DNA from 2 places in the Roseateles sp. AC306 genome. Region 2 is predicted to be linked to the other one. Evidence: predicted binding sites of a transcription regulator. Region 2 holds the regulator's gene; the other holds the start of a gene.
The links. Region 2 encodes LexA, which represses DNA repair genes until DNA is damaged. Its sites were predicted from a motif close to ACTGTATNNNNATACAGT; they were not measured.
Positions count from the first base shown of each region.

Region 1 (4,082 bases), on a different contig from region 2:
AGCCATGGCCCGGCCTACTTCAAGCGCTCGCCGCCCGACCTCAAGCCCTTCCAGCCCGAGTGCAGGAGCAACGCGCTGCAGCAGTGCCCACGCGAGCAGGTCGTCAACGGCTACGACAACACTATCGCGACGACCGACCGCCTGCTGGCCCGGTCCATCGCCTGGCTGCAGACGCAAAGCAGCCGCTTCGACGCGGGCATGCTCTACGTGTCCGACCACGGCGAGTCGCTCGGCGAGAACGGCCTCTACCTGCACGGCATGCCCTACGCAATGGCGCCCGCCGAGCAGACGCATGTGCCGATGGTGCTGTGGGTGCCCGAGGGCGGCGGCCTAGCCGCTTCACTGAAGCCGGGCTGCTTGGCCGCGCTGCGCGACAAACCTGCGTCGCATGACAACCTCTTCCACACCGCCATGGGCTGGGTGGGCGCCCGGGCGGATGTCTACAAGGCGGGGTGGGACTTGCTGGCCGGCTGCCGAAACTGAAGACCTTGTGAGACAGACCGTCCGGGCGCAGTGAGTACCTCGTGCCCAACTGAGCTGAAGGCCTGGTGGGACCGACCGACCGAGCGCAGCGAATAGCTCTGTCCCCAACTGGCTAGAACAGGTCGCCCTGCGCCGAAGATTTGCGTGGCCGTGTGAACAGCCCCAGTTGCACCTGCCGCCGCTTGTTGCGCAACCCCAGCTTGGTGACCGCCCGCTGGAACCGTGCCTGGAGCAACTGGGCCCAGACACCCTCGCCGGTGAAGCGCGTGCCGAAGCGGGCGTCGTTGTCCTTGCCGCCACGCATGTCTCGGATGCGCGCCATCACGCGGTCGGCACGGTCGGGAAAGTGGCGTTGCAGCCAGTCGTGGAACAACGGGTTCACCTCCCAGGGCAGCCGCACCGGGATGCTGAAGGCGCTGCTGGCGCCGGCCGCCGCAGCGGCCTCCAGGATGCGCTCCAGCTCCGGCTCGTTGATGAAGGGGATGATGGGCGACACGCTGACGCCCACCGGCACGCCGGCCTCGGCCAACGCCTGAACCGTGCGCAGCCGGCGTGCCGGTGCGGCGGCGCGCGGCTCCAGTATGCGGGCGAGATCGTTGTCCAGCGTCGTGATGGACAGGTAGACCGACACCAGGCCCTGCGCGGCCATCGGCGCGATCAGGTCCAGCTCACGCTCGATGCCGCTGCTCTTGGTGACGACCGAAAAAGGATGGCTGCATTCGGCCAGCACCTCGACGATGCGGCGTGTGATGCCCAGCCGGCGCTCGACCGGTTGATAGGCATCCGTCGCAGTACCCAGCACCAGCGAGCGCGGCTCATAGCGCGGCGAAGCCAACGTCTCGCGCAGGCGCTCCGCCGCGTTGACCTTGGCGACGATGCGCGTCTCGAAGTCAAGCCCCGGGGACAGGTTCAGGTAGCTGTGGGTGGGCCGGGCAAAACAGTAAACGCAGCCGTGCTCGCAGCCGCGGTACGGGTTGATGGAGTAGTCGAAGGAGATGTCGGGCGACTGGTTGCTGGTGACGATCTTCTTGGCATGTTCCTCGATGACCTCGGTAGCCAACGGCAGGTGCTCCTCGGCGGCGTCCTGATCCAGCGAACCCCAGCCGTCGTCATACTGCTCACGCTCGCGTTGCTCGAAGCGATGCGGCATGGACGTCGCCGTGCCACGGCCCTTGATGGAGTCGACGTGAACAAGGCCGGGTTGGGCGGAGGCAATGCGGGTGGGAGCGGGCGACATACTGTAAATATATACAGTATTCTGCGGTTTTCAAAGCAACAGCGAAGGCGCGACGGCCGGCCTGCAACCAGGTGTTTGCCTGAGCCCGATTCATGGTGGAAGCTAGGTAGTAATCAGCAGGCCGTTCCGCAGAAGTTCAGGGGACAGTCCCAACCCATGACCGAGGAAGCCCTGCCCGAACTCAAGTTGCTCGTCGTCGACGACGACCTGGACTCGGCCGAATCCCTGGCGTTCTGCCTTCAGCTCGAAGGCCGGAGCGTCCAGTACGCCACCTGCGGGGAAGACGCCCTCAAACTTGCCGAGACCTTCGCGCCCGACGTCGCCTTGATCGACGTTTTCATGCCCGAGGTCGATGGCCACGCGTTGGCGGCCGAGTTGCGCAAGCGCTTCGGTACCAGCATCGTCGTGGTCGCCATTACCGGCGCGCTCAAGAGCGTCGAGCTGGACGCCTTCGACGCCCATCTGATGAAGCCGATCAATTTCAACCAGCTGGATGCGCTGCTGAAGCAACGCCACGGCGGCGTCTGAGCTGCAGCGCTACTAATACTCGTCCCGCTCCACACCAACATAGCCCGGCGCGAGGTTCTCGAACTTGGTGTGCATCCGCTGGAACATCAGCTTCACGGTGCCCACCGGGCCGTTACGCTGTTTCGCAATGATGATCTCCGCCACACCCGGTTCTTTGCACTCGTCCTTGGTGTAGTACTCGTCGCGGTAGATGAACATGATGAAATTAGTAAAGAAATCCCAACCTGAAGCGAAGTTTTGACGCTTTGGCGTCAGAACAGGCCAAAAGCGGTCGAGCGCCGATTTCTGCGGTTGGGATGCAGAAAACGCTTGGCAGAACTTCAGCTTGAATTCGGGCTGTCGTTGAAAGTTTTACTTGTGGAAAACCAAGCCGAGGGTCGTCGGTTTTCGGCAAGCCAGCTTTCGCAGGTAGCCCTGATCGCCGACGTCACTGACGCGCAAAGCGATGCGCAACAGAATCCCCTCGATGCGTGACCTCAGCTGCCTCTCGCTAACGCCATGTCAGCGTGAGGCTGGCCGCCGCCGCTCGCAGTCGGCATGCGTGAGTCAGCAATGTGCCCGAAGCGGACGTCGGCACCGGCCTGCCAGGCCTCCAGAAAGCTGCCTTTCAACGGTTGATATGAGCCGGGCCGCCAGGCGTCGGCTGGATCGAACTGCTACGCCGCACCGCCGCCCGCATCAGGCGTTGGAACGCACAAACCAATGCGCCGACTGAACCGACGACCATCAGCAGCAAGCCCCACATCGCGAGGAAGGTTAGTGCAGCTTCTTCGTCTAGCTTAGAGCCCAACGACGAGACCATCATGGCCAGCGCGACCAGGAGTGCAAGCGCCAAAACTGCAAGCATTCGACCAACCGTACCGGTCCGCCACGCGGACCGCATTAGCACGACCGATGGCGCTACGACAACGACCGCTGCCACCAAGAAAGCCACGATGAATCCTGCGCTCATAGTTGCACCGGCGGCTCAACGTTTGACATGAGGGGCGGCCGCAAGTGGACAAAGCCCGCTTGTGGACGTCCCCTCGATGGAAGGGTTGGCCGTCATGTGAGCAACGCGCCCTTGAGGTTTGGCGCATGGTACTCAAGACGCCCATTCCTCGCGACGATGTAGCCATGGCCGCGCTGTTCGGGAACCGCCGCCCGGGCGAGTTCTTCGACTTCCATGGTGGTAAGCCAGCCGACGACTGCCCGTTCAAACGGGATGTCGACGAATAAGTGCTGCGCAAGGCCGAACAGCCATTCGTAAACCGCTTGTTCCCACTGTGCGGTGCTGGGTTCGCCGAACGGAAAGGCCCCGAGCCGACCGCGATGGCAAGACGCGGAAGGCCGAGAATGAAATGACGGCCTGCAGCGGCATGCTGGCGCGGGTCGGATTGAGCGACCGGTTAGCCATCTGCGTACAGTCCGTTGCTGGTGGCGAAGAGCTTGCAGCGATCACCCAGTTTGTCCGGATCCTCATAGAACAACTTGTCCAAGTCATCGAGTAACTTGTGCTCCGGCGCCGCATCATTGCCAACTGTTGGCATTTGATTGCACCGCTCGCCTTGATTCATAGGGACGAGCCTGCCTCCGAACAAAACTTCCTTCGCCCGGAGAAGTAGGCCCGCAGATACATTGGCCTCCAGCTCCCACAGTCCCGCCAAAGCAACCCCATACATCTCGCCAGAACTGTTCGAGAAAAACTGATCGAACCCACCGTTGTAAACCTCGCCAATGAGGCAGGACACCGCGAAATAGGTCTTCTCCTCTGACCTGAGGCCATTGAAGCCTGCTGAAGTGTCGTGAACACGACCAACAAGGTTGCGCCAGTATTTTCGTTCGGCGCTCTGCT
Region 1 is NZ_CEEDEB010000013.1:153,710-157,791, forward strand. Features, by position in the region: gene AC0IZJ_RS21995 (phosphoethanolamine transferase) at 1-483, shown strand, start outside; gene AC0IZJ_RS22000 (PA0069 family radical SAM protein) at 596-1,720, opposite strand; gene AC0IZJ_RS22005 (response regulator) at 1,877-2,248, shown strand; partial or broken gene AC0IZJ_RS22010 (DnaB-like helicase C-terminal domain-containing protein) at 2,261-2,452, opposite strand; gene AC0IZJ_RS22015 (hypothetical protein) at 2,558-2,722, shown strand; gene AC0IZJ_RS22020 (hypothetical protein) at 2,856-3,095, opposite strand; gene AC0IZJ_RS22025 (DMP19 family protein) at 3,637-4,082, opposite strand, start outside.
Region 1: AC0IZJ_RS22000 (PA0069 family radical SAM protein) is a predicted target of LexA. The motif match lies at 1,721-1,738, and genes of this name have one in related genera.

Region 2 (4,082 bases):
TTGCTCCCCAGGGCTGTCTCTACGTGGGCGACGACGAGCGGGATGTGATCGCTGGTCGCGCGGCCAGCATGGCGACGGCGGTTGCGGCATGGGGATACCTGGGCGCGCAGGCAGATTTCAGTCAGTGGGGCGCTGATATCGCGCTGGCCGCTCCAGGCGAGCTCTTGAAACAGCTCGGACTGGCCTAAACTAGCGAGCTCTGGGGCCGACTTGGTTTCGACGTGGGTGCGGATCCGGAGTAGGGCATGCCGAGCACCAGTTCGCTCGTAAAACCACTGGAAACAAAGTAACTGCAAACGACTCTACGTTCGCACTCGCCGCTTAATTGCGGATGAGCTTCTCAACGGCAGGCCGATGGGCCGGGCTGAATCCCGCAAGGGGCTAGGCTGAGAAGTCACTCACATCGGCTGGCAATGCGCTGGGTCACTCAGTGTGTTGTGAGACTAAGTGACTGGCGGGAAAGCTAGCGTGCCACTGCGCGAGTTGACCGTGAGATTCAAATCAGCCGGCTAAGCATGTAGATCTGCCCGGTGATGGCTTGCGGACGGGGGTTCAATTCCCCCCGGCTCCACCATTACAGAGTTCAGCGAGGTTCGCTGAATTCCAAAAAAGGCCTAAGTCAATCAACGACTTAGGCCTTTTTCTTTGTCCGTCAGCGTCCGGGTAAGTGCGCCACCTTCCGGCATCTGACCGGGTAACTTTCAGGATAGCCCGGCTCGTCGGGGTGACACTCCTCGCAGAGTTACCCAGCCGGTATTCGGGCTATGGACCCCACCACGATTGATGGTGAGAGCGCGCGAGCGCGGGGGCTATTTCTTTGCACCGAATCCCTTTGCTCGTACGCGGGGACCCGGCATAGCCCAGTCGGGCATCGACGCTCCTCGCTCGCCGATCGGGCTGTCGAGGCCCAGCTTGCGGGTGAGCGTCGCGGCGTCAAAGGGTGCATGAACTTTGACGTCGTTGTCGAAATAGCAGTAGATGTCGCGGCGGGAATGATGGGGACCGGGATCCGTGGAGGCCAAGCGGGCGTCGTATACCTGGTGGCCGCTGCTCCAGGCCTTGACGCGCGTCGCCCAGCGGTCCAGCGCCTCGCCGCTGTAGCCGCTCGCGTAGAGCTCCTTGTCGCCGTGCAAGCGCACATAGACGAAATCTGCGGTCAGGTCTTCAAGCAATGGCCATTTGCCGGCTGTATCGGCGACGACCAGCGCGACCTCGTAACGCCGCAGCAGCGCGATGAAAGCTGGGTCGACAAAGCTTGGATGGCGAATCTCGACGGCATGGCGCATCGAGCGTTTGCGGTCGATGTCCAGGCTCACCCGGCCTTCAACGCGCGAGTCGTGACCTCTGGCGATACGCGCCGCCGCTTCAGTGTCATGCGGCAGCATGGCGAAAAATGCTTCGAATCGATCCGGCTTGAAGGGCAGCATCGGCGGGAACTGCCAGAGGATGGGGCCGAGCTTGTCACGCAATTCGAACAGGCCGTTCGCAAGAAAATTGGCCAGTGGCGTCTCGATTTCCTTCAGCCGCCGCATGTGGGTGATGTACTTCGGCGCCTTCACGGAGAACACAAAGCCGGGGGGCGTGTCATCGCGCCACTGCGCGTAGTAGTCCGGGTGCTGAAGCGAGTAGAAGGAGCCGTTGATCTCGATGGTGGGCACCATCCTCGATGCGAACTCAAGTTCGCGTCGCTGGACCAAGCCCTCCGGGTAGAACACACTGCGCCAGGGTTCGTATCGCCAGCCGGAGATGCCGATTCGAATGTCACCACCGGGAGCGCGTGCCTTGGCCATGCGGCAACGGGGCAGGGCGCGTGCCCAAACCGGCGTCGATCCAAGCGAATCGCGCGCCGTTCAATATCGATCAGTTGAAGCCTTGCCCTCTGATCAAGCCGACGGCCAGGCCCTCGATGCTGAAGTGCTCGCTGTCGTTCACATGAATGGGCTCGAAATCAGCGTTCTCAGGCAGCAGCTGGATGCCGTCCGGCCCGCGCTTGAAGCGTTTGACGGTGACTTCCTCACCAACGCGGGCGACGACGATCTGGCCGTTGCGGGCTTCCTTGGCGGACTGCACGGCGAGCAGATCGCCGTCGAGGATGCCGATGTCCTTCATGCTCATGCCCTTGACCTTGAGCAGGTAGTCGGGCTTCTTCGCAAACAGCGTTGGCTCGACGGTGTAAGTCTGCTCGACATGCTCCTGCGCCAGGATGGGAGCGCCGGCGGCAACGCGGCCGATCAAGGGAAGCGTGAGTTGGGCGAACGCCGGGATGGGCAGGCTGAACTGGCGGGCGCGATTGACGGCATTCAGCGTGTCGGACTTGAGGCGGATGCCGCGCGAGGTGCCGCCGACCAGTTCGAGAACACCCTTGCGCGCGAGGGCCTGCAGATGCTCCTCGGCGGCGTTGGCGGATTTGAAACCCAGTTCGGCGGCGATCTCGGCGCGGGTGGGGGGCGAGCCGGTGCTTTCGATCGCGTTGCGCACCAGGTCGAAGATCTGCTGTTGGCGGGCGGTAAGCTTGGGTTGGTCTTGCACGGGCGGCCTTTTCAAGGTGGCTGGAAATTTGTCCAGCACCTGTATTTTTGTCCAGGAAACCAGCAAATTGCAAACCCCAGCGAAATTGATCGTCATTCTGGGCACCGGCGGCACGATTGCTGGCACCGCTGCAAGCGCCAGCGACGGCGTGGGCTACACGGCCGCGCAGCTGCGTGTCGAGGACTTGCTCGCTGCTGTGCCGGCATTGGTGGGGCGGCCATTGGAGGCGCAGCAGGTCGCACAGTTGGACAGCAAGGACATGGACTGTGCGACCTGGCAGCGCCTCGCGCATGCCGTGCAGGCGCAGTTGGCGCGGCCCGAGGTGGCGGGCGTCGTTATCAGCCACGGCACGGACACGCTGGAGGAGACAGCCTACTTTCTGCACCGCGTGCTGGCGCCAACCAAGCCCGTGGTGCTGACGGCGGCGATGCGGCCGGCGACGGCGCTGGCGCCCGACGGGCCGCAGAATCTTTTCGACGCTGTGCAAGTGGCGGCCACCCGGGGCGCCATGGGTGTGGTCGTTGTGCTGGCGGGTCGCGTGCATGACGCGATACAGGTGCGCAAGACGCACAGCTACCGCGTCGATGCCTTCGAATCGGTGGACGGCGCGCTCGTGGCCCGGGTGGAGGAGGGCGCGGTCCGGCTTGTTGGCCGCTGGCCGGTGGGTGAGGCGTTAGGTCTGAATCGTGTCGCAAGGCCGGCGGAGAGCTGGCCACGCGTCGACATCGTGCTCAACCACGCCGGCGCCGATGGCCGTGTCGTGCAGGCACTGCTAACGGCGGGTGTGGACGGCATCGTCGCAGCCGGGACAGGCAACGGCACGCTGAGCATGACCCTGGAGGATGCGCTGCGTGACGCCGAGGTGCGCGGCGTACGCGTGCTGCGCAGCACGCGCTGCGACGCCGGGCCGGTGATGGACCTGCCCGGCCTGCTGCCGAGTGCCGGTGCACTGAGTCCGGTCAAGGCCAGGATCGAGCTGATCCTGGTCCTGCTCGCGGGCTGATCAGACGATCGTCAGCGTCACGTCCACATTGCCGCGCGTGGCGTTGGAGTACGGGCATACCTCGTGGGCGGTGGCCACCAGCGCTTCCAGTGCGGCGCGCTCCATGCCGGGCACGGAGATCTTCATATCGACCTGGATGCCGAAGGCGCCCGGCTTGTTGGCGTGCGGGCCGATGGCGACATCGCTGGTGATGGACACCTCGGCGGGCAGGCTGATCTTCTGCTTGCCGGCGACGGCCTTCATCGCGCCGATGAAGCAGGCGGAGTAGCCGGCCGCGAACAACTGCTCGGGGTTGGTGCCCGGGCCGCCGGCGCCGCCCAGTTCCTTGGGCGTGGACAGCGTCACGTCGATGGCGCCATCGGAAGACTTGGCAGTGCCGGCGCGGCCGCCAGTGGCAGTTGCGGTGGCGGTGTAGAGGGCTTTTTCGATGGCCATGGGGGCTCCTTTGGGGGTCGTGGTGGGAAAGGTGATCAGTCGGTAGTGGCTTGACTCAGCTGCTGCCGGAGTTCGTGCAGCCGCTGGGTCAGTGCGACGAGCTCGTCCAGCTCGC
Region 2 is NZ_CEEDEB010000001.1:603,647-607,728, forward strand. Features, by position in the region: gene AC0IZJ_RS02415 (HAD-IA family hydrolase) at 1-188, shown strand, start outside; RNA gene ssrA (transfer-messenger RNA) at 202-574, shown strand; gene AC0IZJ_RS02425 (DUF72 domain-containing protein) at 810-1,790, opposite strand; gene lexA (transcriptional repressor LexA) at 1,861-2,529, opposite strand; gene AC0IZJ_RS02435 (asparaginase) at 2,615-3,532, shown strand; gene AC0IZJ_RS02440 (organic hydroperoxide resistance protein) at 3,533-3,967, opposite strand; gene AC0IZJ_RS02445 (MarR family winged helix-turn-helix transcriptional regulator) at 4,003-4,082, opposite strand, start outside.